DNA from 3 places in the Paenibacillus sp. FSL R7-0163 genome. Region 1 is predicted to be linked to each of the others. Evidence: predicted binding sites of a transcription regulator. Region 1 holds the regulator's gene; each other region holds the start of a gene.

Region 1 (4,263 bases):
ATTTAATTAGCTTTGGAATTTAGTGAATGTTCTATAATTAATTCTGTTATATCTTAGTATGATGCGATAGTGCTTTACCTAAAACATTATCACCAGCATTCAAATCATTACCTTTTAGACTACTTGCACTTGCAGTCGCTAAAAACGAGCTAATGTTCAATTTCAACGTCAGTTCTACTGAATCTCGGTAAACCTTAACACTCTCAATGATCGTACTAAGCATCATTTTCTTTTTTGCAGTAGAGCTTTCTGAAATACCTCGCGCCAAACAGGAATATAGGTCTGGAGAGTCTGTATTTCAACTTGTTCTACCTTTCTAGCATTGAGCTCCTGCTCAAACATCTCTAGCTTTGCTAGTAAAAACGATACCTCACTCTCTTTCTTCTTAACCATCTCGTTTACCATCTCTCTATCTAGAGGACTTTTCCCCATGATGACTTTTAATACATCATCTTTGAAACTTGAAAGCTCCATTTTGGCTTTATCCGTCAGCTTTTGATGCTTTCGTAAAGCTTTTTCCTCGTCCCCAGAGTTTCTACTTTTTATCTGTTCTATTTGCTCTTTCAAGTCCAGCGTTTCTAGTTGATCCAGATAAGCATATATTTCATCTAGCACAATCCCTTCCAGACAGATCGGGGAATGGATTGTTTTACCACTACATTTCACCTTTTGAAGTGCCTTCCCTGAACAGCGATACTTAGCCTCACGCTTCACTATTTCCGTACCATCTTTACGAGTATACTTTTTTGTGTTCCAAGTTGTTGTTAGTGGATTTCCGCAATGACCACATCTCGCCATTCCAACTAACAGTAATGACCCCTTCGTATTTCTAAGTACACATTCGATGCCTTTCTTCTTTGTATTCTCGGGATTTCTCTTTTTGTGTATGGCTTGGACTCGTGCCCATTTAGCCTCATCTATAATAACCAGTTCTCATTGTGTTTCTTAGAGACAACTTCTTTATCAGTTCTTCTTTCGCAAACTATTTACCCTTTCCCTTTTCTTTTTCTTTTTCTTTAAGCATCTTGGCGATCAGATATTGTCCGTAACCTTCCTGAACTACTCAGTCGAACATTAATATTTTCTAATTCGGTTGTACGTTCTCATCTACACTAACCTCCAGTAGTTACTTCGTAACTTATGATTTTAGCTCGATTGCTAAGATCAGTTATATTTTATGATATCCTACGTCTATATCTACGTCTTTGGTTTTGAGGAAGTTCTTCATCCTTCATTAGATTATTTAATCTTGCAATAATAAAACCTATGACAACAAATTCAATTAATGTAGTCGTGAATATATGAAATACTTGCAAAAATCTCAAAATTCCAAAACTATTAACATTGTGCTGAAAATCTATAAATAACCCTGTTAAAGGAAGCGAATACTTAATAGAAAATGCATAAAACATAAAATCATATAACCCTAAACTTGAATTGACCTGAACTACTATAGACCATAAACTATAGAGCAACGAGAACATTACGTTAGGTAGAATCAAAAAAATACAAATCATTATTAACTGGATTGCAACATCGTAACTTTTACCCATTTTTGACCAAGGATTATCGGATCGAAGATATTTCACTCCTCTCGAACAAGCAAAATAAATAAGATAAATTATTATCATAGTAGCTTCAATCATTGAGAAAGTTAAAACAGTCCAACCCATAAATTCTCCAGACTTAGTAGAAATCCACGAGTTTTTTAAAACACCTATACTAGTTAAATAAAGACCAATTAATGAACTACAAAAAAACAAAATCTTCATTACGTCAATTTTCTTCAAACAAAACAAAACAATACCTGGAATTACCAAACCCAAAAATATAAGAAACCATGAAAAAATTAACATAACGAAACACCTTCCTTATCTTTCTATTATATTGAAACATAATACGCATACATTTGTGAAGGCGTTTCATTTAGTCATGTATATAAGTGCCCCGTAGTTTTTCATTAAAATTCACAAAAAAAAAAAAAAAAAAAAAAAAAAAACGGCATTTCTGCCGTTTCTTTAGGATGGACTCTCAGGGGCTCGAACCCTGGACAAATAGATTAAGAGTCTACTGCTCTACCAACTGAGCTAAGAGTCCATATGAAGTTTGGTGGAGCCAAGGGGGATCGAACCCCTGACCTCATCGCTGCCAGCGATGCGCTCTCCCAGCTGAGCTATGGCCCCAAACTGAAATTTCAGATGTATGTAATCACACATTTTTAAATTTTAGTTTGGTCGTAATTGAGTTGTTCCGATAAACTCAAGCGTCGTAGGCGACTTCTATATAATATAAAAAATCGCCCTCTATGTCAACACTTTTTTTAAAATTCATTTTTCCACTCAAATTCCCCGCTCAAAACTCAGAGGAAACAAACCAGTACAAGCACTCTTAACAGACCCTAGGATTGGTTGTAACGCCCTAACTGGACAAAACCCTATAATCCCTCTAATTCTCCCGTACTCTTGGACAGCAGCCCCTTGAGTTCCTTCATGAACATATTAATATCCTTGAACTGGCGATATACGGACGCAAAACGAACGTAAGCGACTTCATCTACTGGGTAGAGCTGCTCCATCACGAATTCACCAATCTGTTGGCTTTCCACTTCCGCAACGGCGATGCCGCGCAAAGATTTCTCAACCTCGGACACGATCTTTTCTAGACGTTCCACAGAAACCGGCCGTTTCTCACAAGCACGGATGAGACCGCGGAGTATTTTATCACGACTGAATTCCTCACGGCTGCCGTCTTTTTTAATTACAATCAGTGGCGTCTCTTCAATCATTTCAAAAGTAGTGAAACGTTTGCTGCAACGCTCACATTCACGCCTACGACGGATTGACTTATTTTCATTCGCTGGTCGCGAGTCCAGCACTTTAGTATTTGTGTGATCACAGTAAGGGCATTTCATAAGCTTCATCACTTCCTAATACATAATGGTTTGGTCCCGGAACGTTATAAATCCGGCTTTTGAACGGCTTTTTTATTATTTCCAGAAATCACCGTTTTTTTCTTGTAATGATAATGGCAAGTCCGGCACATAATACAGTTACCAACAGAGGAGGTGAACAGCAATGAGCCAAAGCAACAACTCCAATAACCTTGTAGCTCCAAATTCCCGCGGTGCCTTGGAACAACTTAAATACGAAGTTGCCCAAGAACTAGGAATCACGCTTTCCCCAGATGGTTACCAAGGCAATAAAACTTCTTATGAAAATGGTTCGATCGGTGGTTACATCACTAAACGTCTTGTAACCCTGGCAGAACAACAACTGGCAGGTCAATACAAATAACCTGACCAACATAAGCTTTTTGAAGAAGTATTAAACGACCTACAGGTCGTTTAATACTTCTTTTTATACATAACACGGCAGAAATTAAAATTCTTTGTAAATGTCCGTGTACTGATCATAGTAATAATTAACGCGCTGTACATAATGCCTGGTTTCACCAATGGGAATATCTTTAATGGTTGCATCTGTCCCATCCCAGATCCCTTCGTCCAACCAGCGTTGAACTTTTCCGGGTCCAGCATTATAGGCTGCGATAATTGCTGTACGTTTACCTTCGAACTGACGGGATAAAGTTGAAAGATACCATGTACCCAGTTCAATATTAGCCGAAGGCTCATGCTTGAGTTCTTCCATAGATACGTTTGGAAGCTTGGCCTTTTCCAGCGCCCACTTCGCGGTATCCGGCATAAGCTGCATCAGCCCTAGTGCGCCTTTTTTGGATTCTCGTCCAGTTTTAAAGTTCGTTTCTACACGAATAATCGCGGTTACAAGAAACGGGTCTATCTCATAAGTGATGCTGTGCTTGCGAATCTCGTCTTTAAAATGGATGGGATAAAACCACGACATCCAGTTTGTACTCAGAAACAATATTGCCGTAAAACCAACAAATAGCAGAAGCAGTACTCTTTTTTTACGTAACCATTTCATGATAAACCCAGCCTGTCCCAAAAAACAGCAACCTGTTGCTCAGTGTACGCAAGATCGCCACTGTTGTCGATGATGTAGTCCGCTTTATTACGTTTCTGTTCAATATCCATCTGTGCATTCAATCGCGCTTCTGCTTCTTCTAAAGAGAGCCTGTTACGTTCCATTAATCGAGTAATTTGCACTTCACGGGGAACGTAGACTACTACAATCTCATGGAACAGGGTCTCAAGCCCTGATTCAAAAAGAAGCGGAATATCCACAATAATAAGCCGCTTCGGCTCTTCCTGCTCCATGCTGTACATACGATTTTTGATTTCCTGCC
Region 2 (4,263 bases), 270 kb from region 1:
CCCCACCATTGTACCTGTACTACCTGTAGGTGCTTGTGTAATCACTGTAACGTTACGCATACCGTGTTCACGAATTGCTTCGCCAACCTCTGGATACGCTTCGACTATATTTTTCATAAATCCGCTCATTAAATATTTTTCGGTATCAAAAGCTAGGAAAGACCCCTTCTCTCCAGCAATTTCTGCCGATGCAAGGTATGCTTCACGAGCCATAAAGCCGTATAGCTTGTCCAGAAACTCCAACGATTCCGGGCTGCCGTAACGGATGTTCAATTTAATCATCAGCTCCGCCAATCCCATGGTTCCGAGACCCACGCGGCGTTCCTTTTTCTGATTCGCTTCATTTTCCGGGAAATGATAAGGTGTTTTATCAATTACATTGTCCAGAAAACGGACCGAATAACGTGTTGTAGTCGCAAGATCTTCCCAATCCACATCATGATTTTTCTCATCGTAGAACTTGGACAGGTTCACCGCAGACAGATTGCAGACTCCCCAGCCTGGCAGTCCTTGCTCTCCACAAGGATTTGTACAAATAATCGGGTTGAAATACCAGCTGTTAGACATCTGGTTATAGTATTCCATGAACACGACGCCTGGCTCAGCGGATTTCCATGCCGATTCAATGATCGTACGCCACACGTCACGCGCTTTTACGGTGCGATAATGGATAACGTTTTTGCCGGCAGCTTTCCACTTGTCGAGATCGCCATCCCACATTTCGTTATATTCAGGATCGGTTGTATCCGGGAATACGAGATCCCAGTCCAGATCTTCTTTTACAGCCTTCATAAAACCATTGCTCACACATACCGAAAGGTTAGCATTAGTGACTTGGCCCATCGTTTGCTTCACGGTAATGAAGTCCTCAACATCGGGATGCCAGTCATTAATCATCAGCATGAGCGCACCACGACGGCTGCCGCCTTGCTCAATAAGCCCCGTAGTATAACTAAACAAACCGCCCCAAGATACGGAACCACTGGATGAACCATTAACCCCTCTAACAATCGCACGACGAGGACGCAATGAAGACAGGTTAATGCCCACACCGCCACCACGGGCCATAATCTCCGTCATTTCAGACAATGTCTGCATGATGCCGCCACGGCTGTCTTTTGGAGAAGGGATTACATAACAGTTGAACAATGTTAATTCTTCACTAGCACCTGCACCAGCCGCAATACGTCCACCCGGCACAAGCTTCCAATCATCCAGAATTGAACGGAATTTGCCCGCCCATTCTGCTTGAAGCTCAGGTGTCTTCTCTACAGAAGCCATCGCTGTGGATAGACGGTCCCACATTTCCTCAGGAGTTTTTTCTATATTAAGGGTCAACTTTTCAACATCCGATTTCACAAGTTCGCCACTGCGCGTCTTTACAGTTACGATTCGACCACTGCGCTCTACAATTTCTCCGACTTCCTTAGTTGGAAACTTCGGATCATCTTTGGTCAGCACCAATACAACGTCGCCTACTTTAGCATTGTTGCTGTCTGCATCCTTCCAAGCATAACGATCCAAAAATATTTTTTCACTTAGCCCTTCAAGGCGTTGCTTACGTTCCACTTTACTCAATAAAAAAACCTCCCGCATGTGTAGTAGATATTAGTTTCCGGTCCAAGGTATGGGCCCACAACAAAAACTCCCTTACCATCCTCCGCTGCTTAACAGGTGTATGTAGGAAGCTCATCTTGTCAATAACAAATACCAGCTAAGCACTCTATAAAAAATACATTTTCAAGCTTTTGTCACAATATATTGTGTGCGTCAGCTTTTAAACTATACCACATATTGTATCGAAGGTCTTATTCGAAAATAGAGTCAAGTTGCCGAATTATCGCAAACGTTGCTGCTTTTTCTCGCTCTTGCTCTCTTTTTTAAAGGCTATCGTGAAAAATAAGAGGTTATGAATTCTCTCGTTTACGAGCATACTACTCTTACGAATGGTGATATAAATCCGAGCTTGAGGAGGCTGCATTATGACGCAATTATTCCGTAATTCTCTACCCCAGCAAGGGGGAACACCCGCGCCGATACTGCCTGTTCCTCTTTCTTTTGACCGTAATTGGTTGCAAGATCTGGAGCTCAAACTGGAAAAGGGCGGCCCATGGGGAGACTACCGTTTATCTAAGCTTGCCGTACAAGGAGAGGAAACAGGTCTAGTAACGAGCTTCGATGAGCTGCAATGTATGAAGCATTTATCCGGCTTGTCCCCTCTTCCCCATCAGCTGGATACAGCGCATAAGGTTCTGTTCGAAATGTCAGGCCGCGCGATTCTTGCAGATGAGGTTGGACTGGGCAAGACCATTGAAGCAGGACTGGTGCTCAAAGAATATCTCGTACGCGGTCTTGTCTCCAAAGTGCTTATTCTCGTACCTGCTTCTCTAGTATTGCAATGGGTTCGTGAGCTGAATGCGAAATTCGGCATCACTGCTGTCGCTCAGAAAAAAGCCTATTCTTGGGGTAACGCCATAGTCGTCGCATCGATGGATACCGCCAAACGCGATCCGCATAAGGAAATCCTGCTGGAAAATGAATACGATATGTTGATCATTGATGAAGCTCACAAGCTGAAGAATAAAAAATCGACCAATTATCTATTTGTACAGCAATTACGCAAAAAATATTGCCTGCTGCTCACCGCGACTCCCGTTCAGAATGATCTGGGCGAACTCTTTAATCTGATCACTATACTGAAGCCGGGGCAACTTGGAAATCAGGGCGATTTTGCCTCGAATTTCGTGGTTGATAAACGCCAGCCCAAGAATGAAGGTCAACTGCGGGACGAGCTTTCGAAGGTCATGATCCGCAATCGCCGTGGTGAAGGTCCAGTTAATTTCACGAAACGAAAAGTCCGTAATATTCCCTTAGTTCTCTCCCAAGAAGAGAAAGATTTGTATAACAGTGTTACTTCCTTTGTCAAAGACCAGTATCAGGAATCCGGTGGCAATCTTAGCAGCATGCTTTCTCTGGTAACCCTTCAACGTGAGGTGTGCAGCAGCCGGGATGCCGTCTTTATCACTTTAGTTAATTTGATCAAAAAGCTGCCTACGGATTCACCAAAAAGAGACCGGATGATGGAGCTACTACAAACCCTCCGTACTGTTAAAACAAACACTAAAGCTGAAACAACCTTAGCCCTCATTCAAGAAATGAATGAAAAGGTCATCGTCTTCACGGAATATCGCGCAACTCAAGAATATTTACTGCAGTATTTCCGTGAACATGGGCTGATGTGTGTCTCTTATTCCGGCGGGATGAACCGTGGTAAAAAAGATTGGATGATGGATCTTTTCCGCGGCCGGGCTCAAGTTATGATTGCTACAGAAGCCGGTGGTGAAGGGATTAACCTGCAATTTTGCCACCATATGATCAACTTTGATCTGCCCTGGAATCCCATGCGGGTGGAGCAGCGTATCGGCCGTGTCCATCGGTTAGGGCAAGAAAATGACGTAGTGATCTACAACTTGTCTACTCAAGGCACGATTGAAGAACATATCCTGCATCTGCTACATGAGAAAATCAATATGTTTGAAATGGTGATTGGCGGGCTGGATGTAATCCTGGAACGTTTTGAAAAGAAGGAATCGCTGGAGAAGAGTTTATACAAAATCATGCTCGAATCCCGCTCCGACGAAGAATTGCGGCATGAGCTGGACCATATTGGTGAATCCCTCAGTGAATTGACACAGGGTATTAAAAAAGAAAGTGGGACTGCGACATGACCCTCACCGCACAGGAAGTACGCAAGCATGTGATGGACTATCTTGAAGCCACTGAATGCTCCATCATTGAGGCTTCGCCCCTTCACGTAACTGTGAAATTATCACCTAGAGCTGACAAAATGCTCACCGACCGGCCGTATTATTGGGGATTCGTGGAGCGCACAGGTGTAGATCCTGAGACCCTTTCTTTCACCTTTGTTTTTGATCCGGAAAAATACGACAGTCAAGCTGCAGTAGAGGTTCCCCCCATTGCAAATCGTAGTGCTGGCATCTTGAATCAAGTTGTCACCGGAAGCCTAGCTACAGGTGTAACAAACGATGCAGAGGCCAGCGCTGACTTACTCGATCCGGCCTCCTTGGGCTCAGAGGCAGTGAATGCTCCATCTACTGACCCGGAGGAAAGTATTCTAGCCCGCTACTTCGGCATTGTGCCGGCACTCCCACGAATTGGACCCGGGATGATCCGCAGAGAGGATATTATTTACGGAAGCAAGCGATTACAACAAATTTGGAACGCCGCTCGGGACGAAGGTAA
Region 3 (4,263 bases), 700 kb from region 1:
GGGGATAATTACGGTCTTTCGATTGAGAGTGAGTCGGGCCAATATACCCGGATGAAGATTCTTCTGCCGTTCCTGCAAAAGGAATAGAGTAGCATACCAAGCAAGGATGTGATGGAATTGATCAAGTTGTTAATCGCTGATGACGAGGCGCTGGTCTGTATCGGCTTGCAGTCCATGCTGAAGTGGGAGCAATATAATATAGAAATTGTCGGCATTGCACACAACGGGGCTCAAGAGGAAGAAATGATTGACACCCTCCGTCCTGACATTGTAATCAGCGATATAAAAATGCCAATTAAAAGCGGCTTAGAAGTTGCCAATGCGGTACGCAAAAAACACGGCCGGCTTCCGCTGTTTATCATCTTAACAAGCTACGAGGAATTCGAATACGCACGTGGAGCGATTGAAGTGCAAGCCACAGATTATCTAGTGAAGCTGGAACTGACACCAGAGGCACTTGATGCCTCCATTCGGAAAGCAATTTCCCAATTGGAGGCTTTTCAAACCCTAGACAGCTATCCCATGCTTGCTCATAGAGGCAATCTACAAGCCCAACGCGATAAATTTTTCATCCGCCTGTTCAATAACTTATTCGCAAATAAAAACCAGTACCTTCTGCAGAGAGATGATTTAAACCTTGAGCTCAAGGAACCTGCTTATCTAGTCTGCACTTGCCGTATTTTGGGACCAGACAGTGTCCCGCCCCGCGGCGATAAAATGGTTGCTCTGTGCTCAAGTACCGTCCAAATGGCCAAAGATACGCTTACTTCCATAAGACCTTGTTATGTGACCAGTCTGGACTTGCGCAATTTTGCTGTAACCCTGCCCGTCAACGGGACGGATTCACGGCAATGGATGCCTGAGATTGAAATGCTATTGACCCATATGGCCTCCATACTCCATAACTACTTCAATGTAAGGATCATCGGCGCGATCGGCTTTGCGGTCGAGGATCCTTATTTGCTGCGGGAAAGCTACCTCGCTGCGCGAAAAGCGCTTCCTGCTGCGGTTAAAGCACAGTCGTTTGTGTTTTTTGCCGAAGGAGAGTCGCTGGAGCAGGATCATCTGTTGTTTGATTTCTCCGAATTGCGTACAGAGATCCGCCGTGCTTTTGAAGAAATGGATACCCAAGCTTTATACGCCATTATCTCCAAAATGATCGAAATCTTCGACGGCCGGGCCGACCTGCTGGTTCCCGCCACTGATGCCGCCTGCAACATTCTGTATATGGCCACTTCACTACTTGCAGACGGTGAGAATATTGTGGAGCAAATTTTCGAAAATGAACCGGAGGGCTACCGGGCTATCTACCAGATGCATACGATTGAAGAGATCGCCGGCTGGCTGATCCAGTTCAGGGACGGTTGCTCGGACATCCTCTCTACCCGCAGACAAAGCTACAAGGAGCAGCTCGTCAAAAATGTCCAAGAGTATATTAAACGAAATCTCGGAACTAAGCTCTCGCTCAATCAAGTGGCGGATGTCTTCAATTTCAGTCCCAACTATCTGAGCCACCTTTTCTCCAAGGTTGCCAAGGTCAACTATGTGGAATATATCACGGAGATCAAAATCACGACAGCCAAAGAAATGATGGCACGCGGGGAAGGTCGCATCTACGAAATCTCACAGAAGCTGGGATATGAGAGTGCCTTCTATTTCAGCAAGGTCTTCAAAAAGGTAACCGGAATTTCCCCCAGAGAATACATGCAGCAACTTAAAGCAGATTCACCGCCTGACCGAAGCCTCGGAGTAAACAACCGTTCTTGAGATCAAGAGATTATTAAGAATAACCCCACTTCGCAAAAATAAAGCCAATAAATCTGCAAGGAGCAGGCTCTGTTCCTTGCAGATTTATTGGCTTGCCATCACCCTCAGCAGCATCCCTAAGTATCACCCTTACTCCTGCAATTTTTTTATTTTTATTTTTAAACTAGCAAAATGCTAATACTCCGGTCTTTCTGCCCTAAAAGCCTGCCAAAAAACCGCTTACGAGACACTTTCCCAGCTATTAAGACGGCTGTTCCCATATTGACTTTTCAACATATAGTAATTAAAATAAACAACGCACACTAAATATAGTATAGATACGATTTTTCAGTATTTAAAGCTTATCCATTCAGTTTTCATACTATTTTCAATAGTTTTTAATATTTACAGGGGGACAGACACCATGCTAGTCGCGTATGATTCAAAAACAGGAAATGTCAGACGCTTCATCAGCAAACTTAAGTTGCCGGCTGTGCAGATTGAGGAGCATATGACGATTGACGAGCCCTATGTGCTTATTACATATACCACCGGCTTTGGACAGATTCCAGAAAAGGTGTCTACTTTCTTGAAGAACAATAATGCCAATCTGAAAGGCATAGCCGCCAGCGGCAATAAGAACTGGGGCGAGCTGTTCGCGCACAGCGCGGACTTGATTGCAGATCGGTATAACGTGCCCGTTATCGGTAAATTTGAGTTATCGGGTACATTTGGCGATGTAGAACGGATTAAACAGGAGGTGAGCCGGGTTGCGGCATATTGAATTAAACAACATGTTGATGAAGAGAGACGAAAGTGGCTTCTTTCAGTTAGACAAAGATCTTGAGGCAGTAGCTGAATTTATGCGGGATGTAGAGCGCCGGAGTCTGGTTTTTGCGAATACAAAAGCCAAGGTTGATTATATGATTGAACAGGATTTCTACGAGAATTTTTACGAACAGTACAGCACGGCGGAGATTGAAGAAGTCTACCAGATTACCCACGCCTACAACTTCAGTTTTCCATCTTATATGGCAGCTTCGAAGTTCTACACGGATTACGCTGTAAAAACCAATGACCGCAAACAATATCTGGAGCATTACCCGGACCGTGTGGCGGCAGTCGCCCTTCACCTGGGACGCGGCAACGCCGATACTGCCGGGGTACTTGCCCGTTCGATGATGGAACAGCGCCTACAACCTGCGACCCCAACCTTCTTAAATGCCGGTAAGAGCCGGCGTGGTGAGCTCGTCTCCTGCTTCCTAATCGAAATGGACGACTCGCTCAATTCCATCAACTATGTGCTGAATACCTGCATGCAGTTGTCGAAGATCGGTGGCGGTGTGGCCGTCAACCTATCCAAGCTACGCTCCCGTGGTGAAACTATCAAGGGTGTTGAGGATGCTGCGAAGGGAATTATACCTGTACTCAAGCTGATGGAAGACGGCTTCTCCTATGCAGATCAGATGGGTCAGCGTAAAGGATCAGGAGCAGCCTATTACAACATTTTTGGCTGGGACGTTCTGGAATTCCTCGACAGCAAGAAGATCAATGCCGACGAAAAAACAAGACTCAAAACCCTGTCCATCGGCCTGATTATTCCGAACCGCTTTTATAAGCTGGCGAAGGACAATGAAGCGCTGCATGTATTTGCTCCTTACAGTGTGTACAAAGCCTACGGAACGCATCTCGACGATATGGATCTGGATGACATGTATGATAAGCTGCTGGCCGATCCACGTGTCAAAAAGAAGAAAGCTATGAGCGCACGGGATATGCTGACCAAAATTGCCATGATCCAGCTGGAATCTGGCTATCCATATATCATGAACAAGAGCAATGCCAATGCGGCCCATGCCCTGAAAAACGTCGGACAGATCAAAATGTCCAACCTTTGTACTGAAATCTTCCAGCTGCAGGAGACCTCAGAGATTGCCGACTACGGACAGGAGAGTACAATCCGCCGCGATGTAAGCTGCAATCTGGCTTCCTTGAACATTGTTAACGTGATGGAACATGGCAAAATCCGTGAATCCGTACATGAGGGCATGATCGCCCTGACCGCTGTTAGCGATATGACCAGTATTTCCAATGCCCCAGGCGTAGCCAAAGCAAACAAGGAAATGCACTCTGTCGGTCTTGGCGTCATGAATCTGCACGGCTATCTGGCTAAGAACAACATTGCTTATGAAAGCGAGCAGGCCCGCGATTTTGCCCGGACCTTCTTTATGACCATGAATTTCCACTCGCTGGAGAAAAGCATGGAAATCGCTGCCGCGACGGGCCGATCTTTCCATGGATTTGAGGCTTCTGATTATGCTACGGGAGCTTATTTTGAGCGTTACCTGACTACCGATTACCGTCCGGTTACCCCAAGGGTACAAGAGTTATTCGGAGATATTTATATCCCATCCCCAGCTGACTGGGAACAATTGCGGGATGCGGTAAAAGCAAATGGCCTATACCATGCTTACCGTTTGGCGATTGCGCCAACGGCCAGCATTTCCTATATCCAAA

What was found. The regulator NrdR, encoded in region 1, represses ribonucleotide reductase genes. The targets are predictions, from matches to a motif close to AACACNATATATNGTGTT.
Region 2: NST45_RS16405 (adenosylcobalamin-dependent ribonucleoside-diphosphate reductase) is a predicted target of NrdR. The motif match lies at 1,751-1,768, and genes of this name have one in related genera.
Region 3: nrdI (class Ib ribonucleoside-diphosphate reductase assembly flavoprotein NrdI) is a predicted target of NrdR. The motif match lies at 2,066-2,083, and genes of this name have one in related genera.

The regions. Positions count from the first base shown of each region.
Region 1 is NZ_CP150224.1:3,954,096-3,958,358, forward strand. It holds gene NST45_RS17630 (zinc ribbon domain-containing protein) at 223-798, opposite strand; gene NST45_RS17635 (hypothetical protein) at 1,176-1,856, opposite strand; tRNA gene NST45_RS17640 (tRNA-Lys) at 2,025-2,097, opposite strand; tRNA gene NST45_RS17645 (tRNA-Ala) at 2,108-2,183, opposite strand; gene nrdR (transcriptional regulator NrdR) at 2,435-2,911, opposite strand; gene NST45_RS17655 (alpha/beta-type small acid-soluble spore protein) at 3,075-3,293, shown strand; gene NST45_RS17660 (lytic transglycosylase domain-containing protein) at 3,378-3,941, opposite strand; gene coaE (dephospho-CoA kinase) at 3,938-4,263, opposite strand, start outside.
Region 2 is NZ_CP150224.1:3,679,679-3,683,941, forward strand. It holds gene NST45_RS16405 (adenosylcobalamin-dependent ribonucleoside-diphosphate reductase) at 1-1,596, opposite strand, end outside; gene NST45_RS16410 (SNF2-related protein) at 1,983-3,728, shown strand; gene NST45_RS16415 (YqhG family protein) at 3,725-4,263, shown strand, end outside.
Region 3 is NZ_CP150224.1:4,654,383-4,658,645, forward strand. It holds gene NST45_RS20435 (sensor histidine kinase) at 1-87, shown strand, start outside; gene NST45_RS20440 (helix-turn-helix domain-containing protein) at 118-1,767, shown strand; gene nrdI (class Ib ribonucleoside-diphosphate reductase assembly flavoprotein NrdI) at 2,171-2,530, shown strand; gene nrdE (class 1b ribonucleoside-diphosphate reductase subunit alpha) at 2,517-4,263, shown strand, end outside.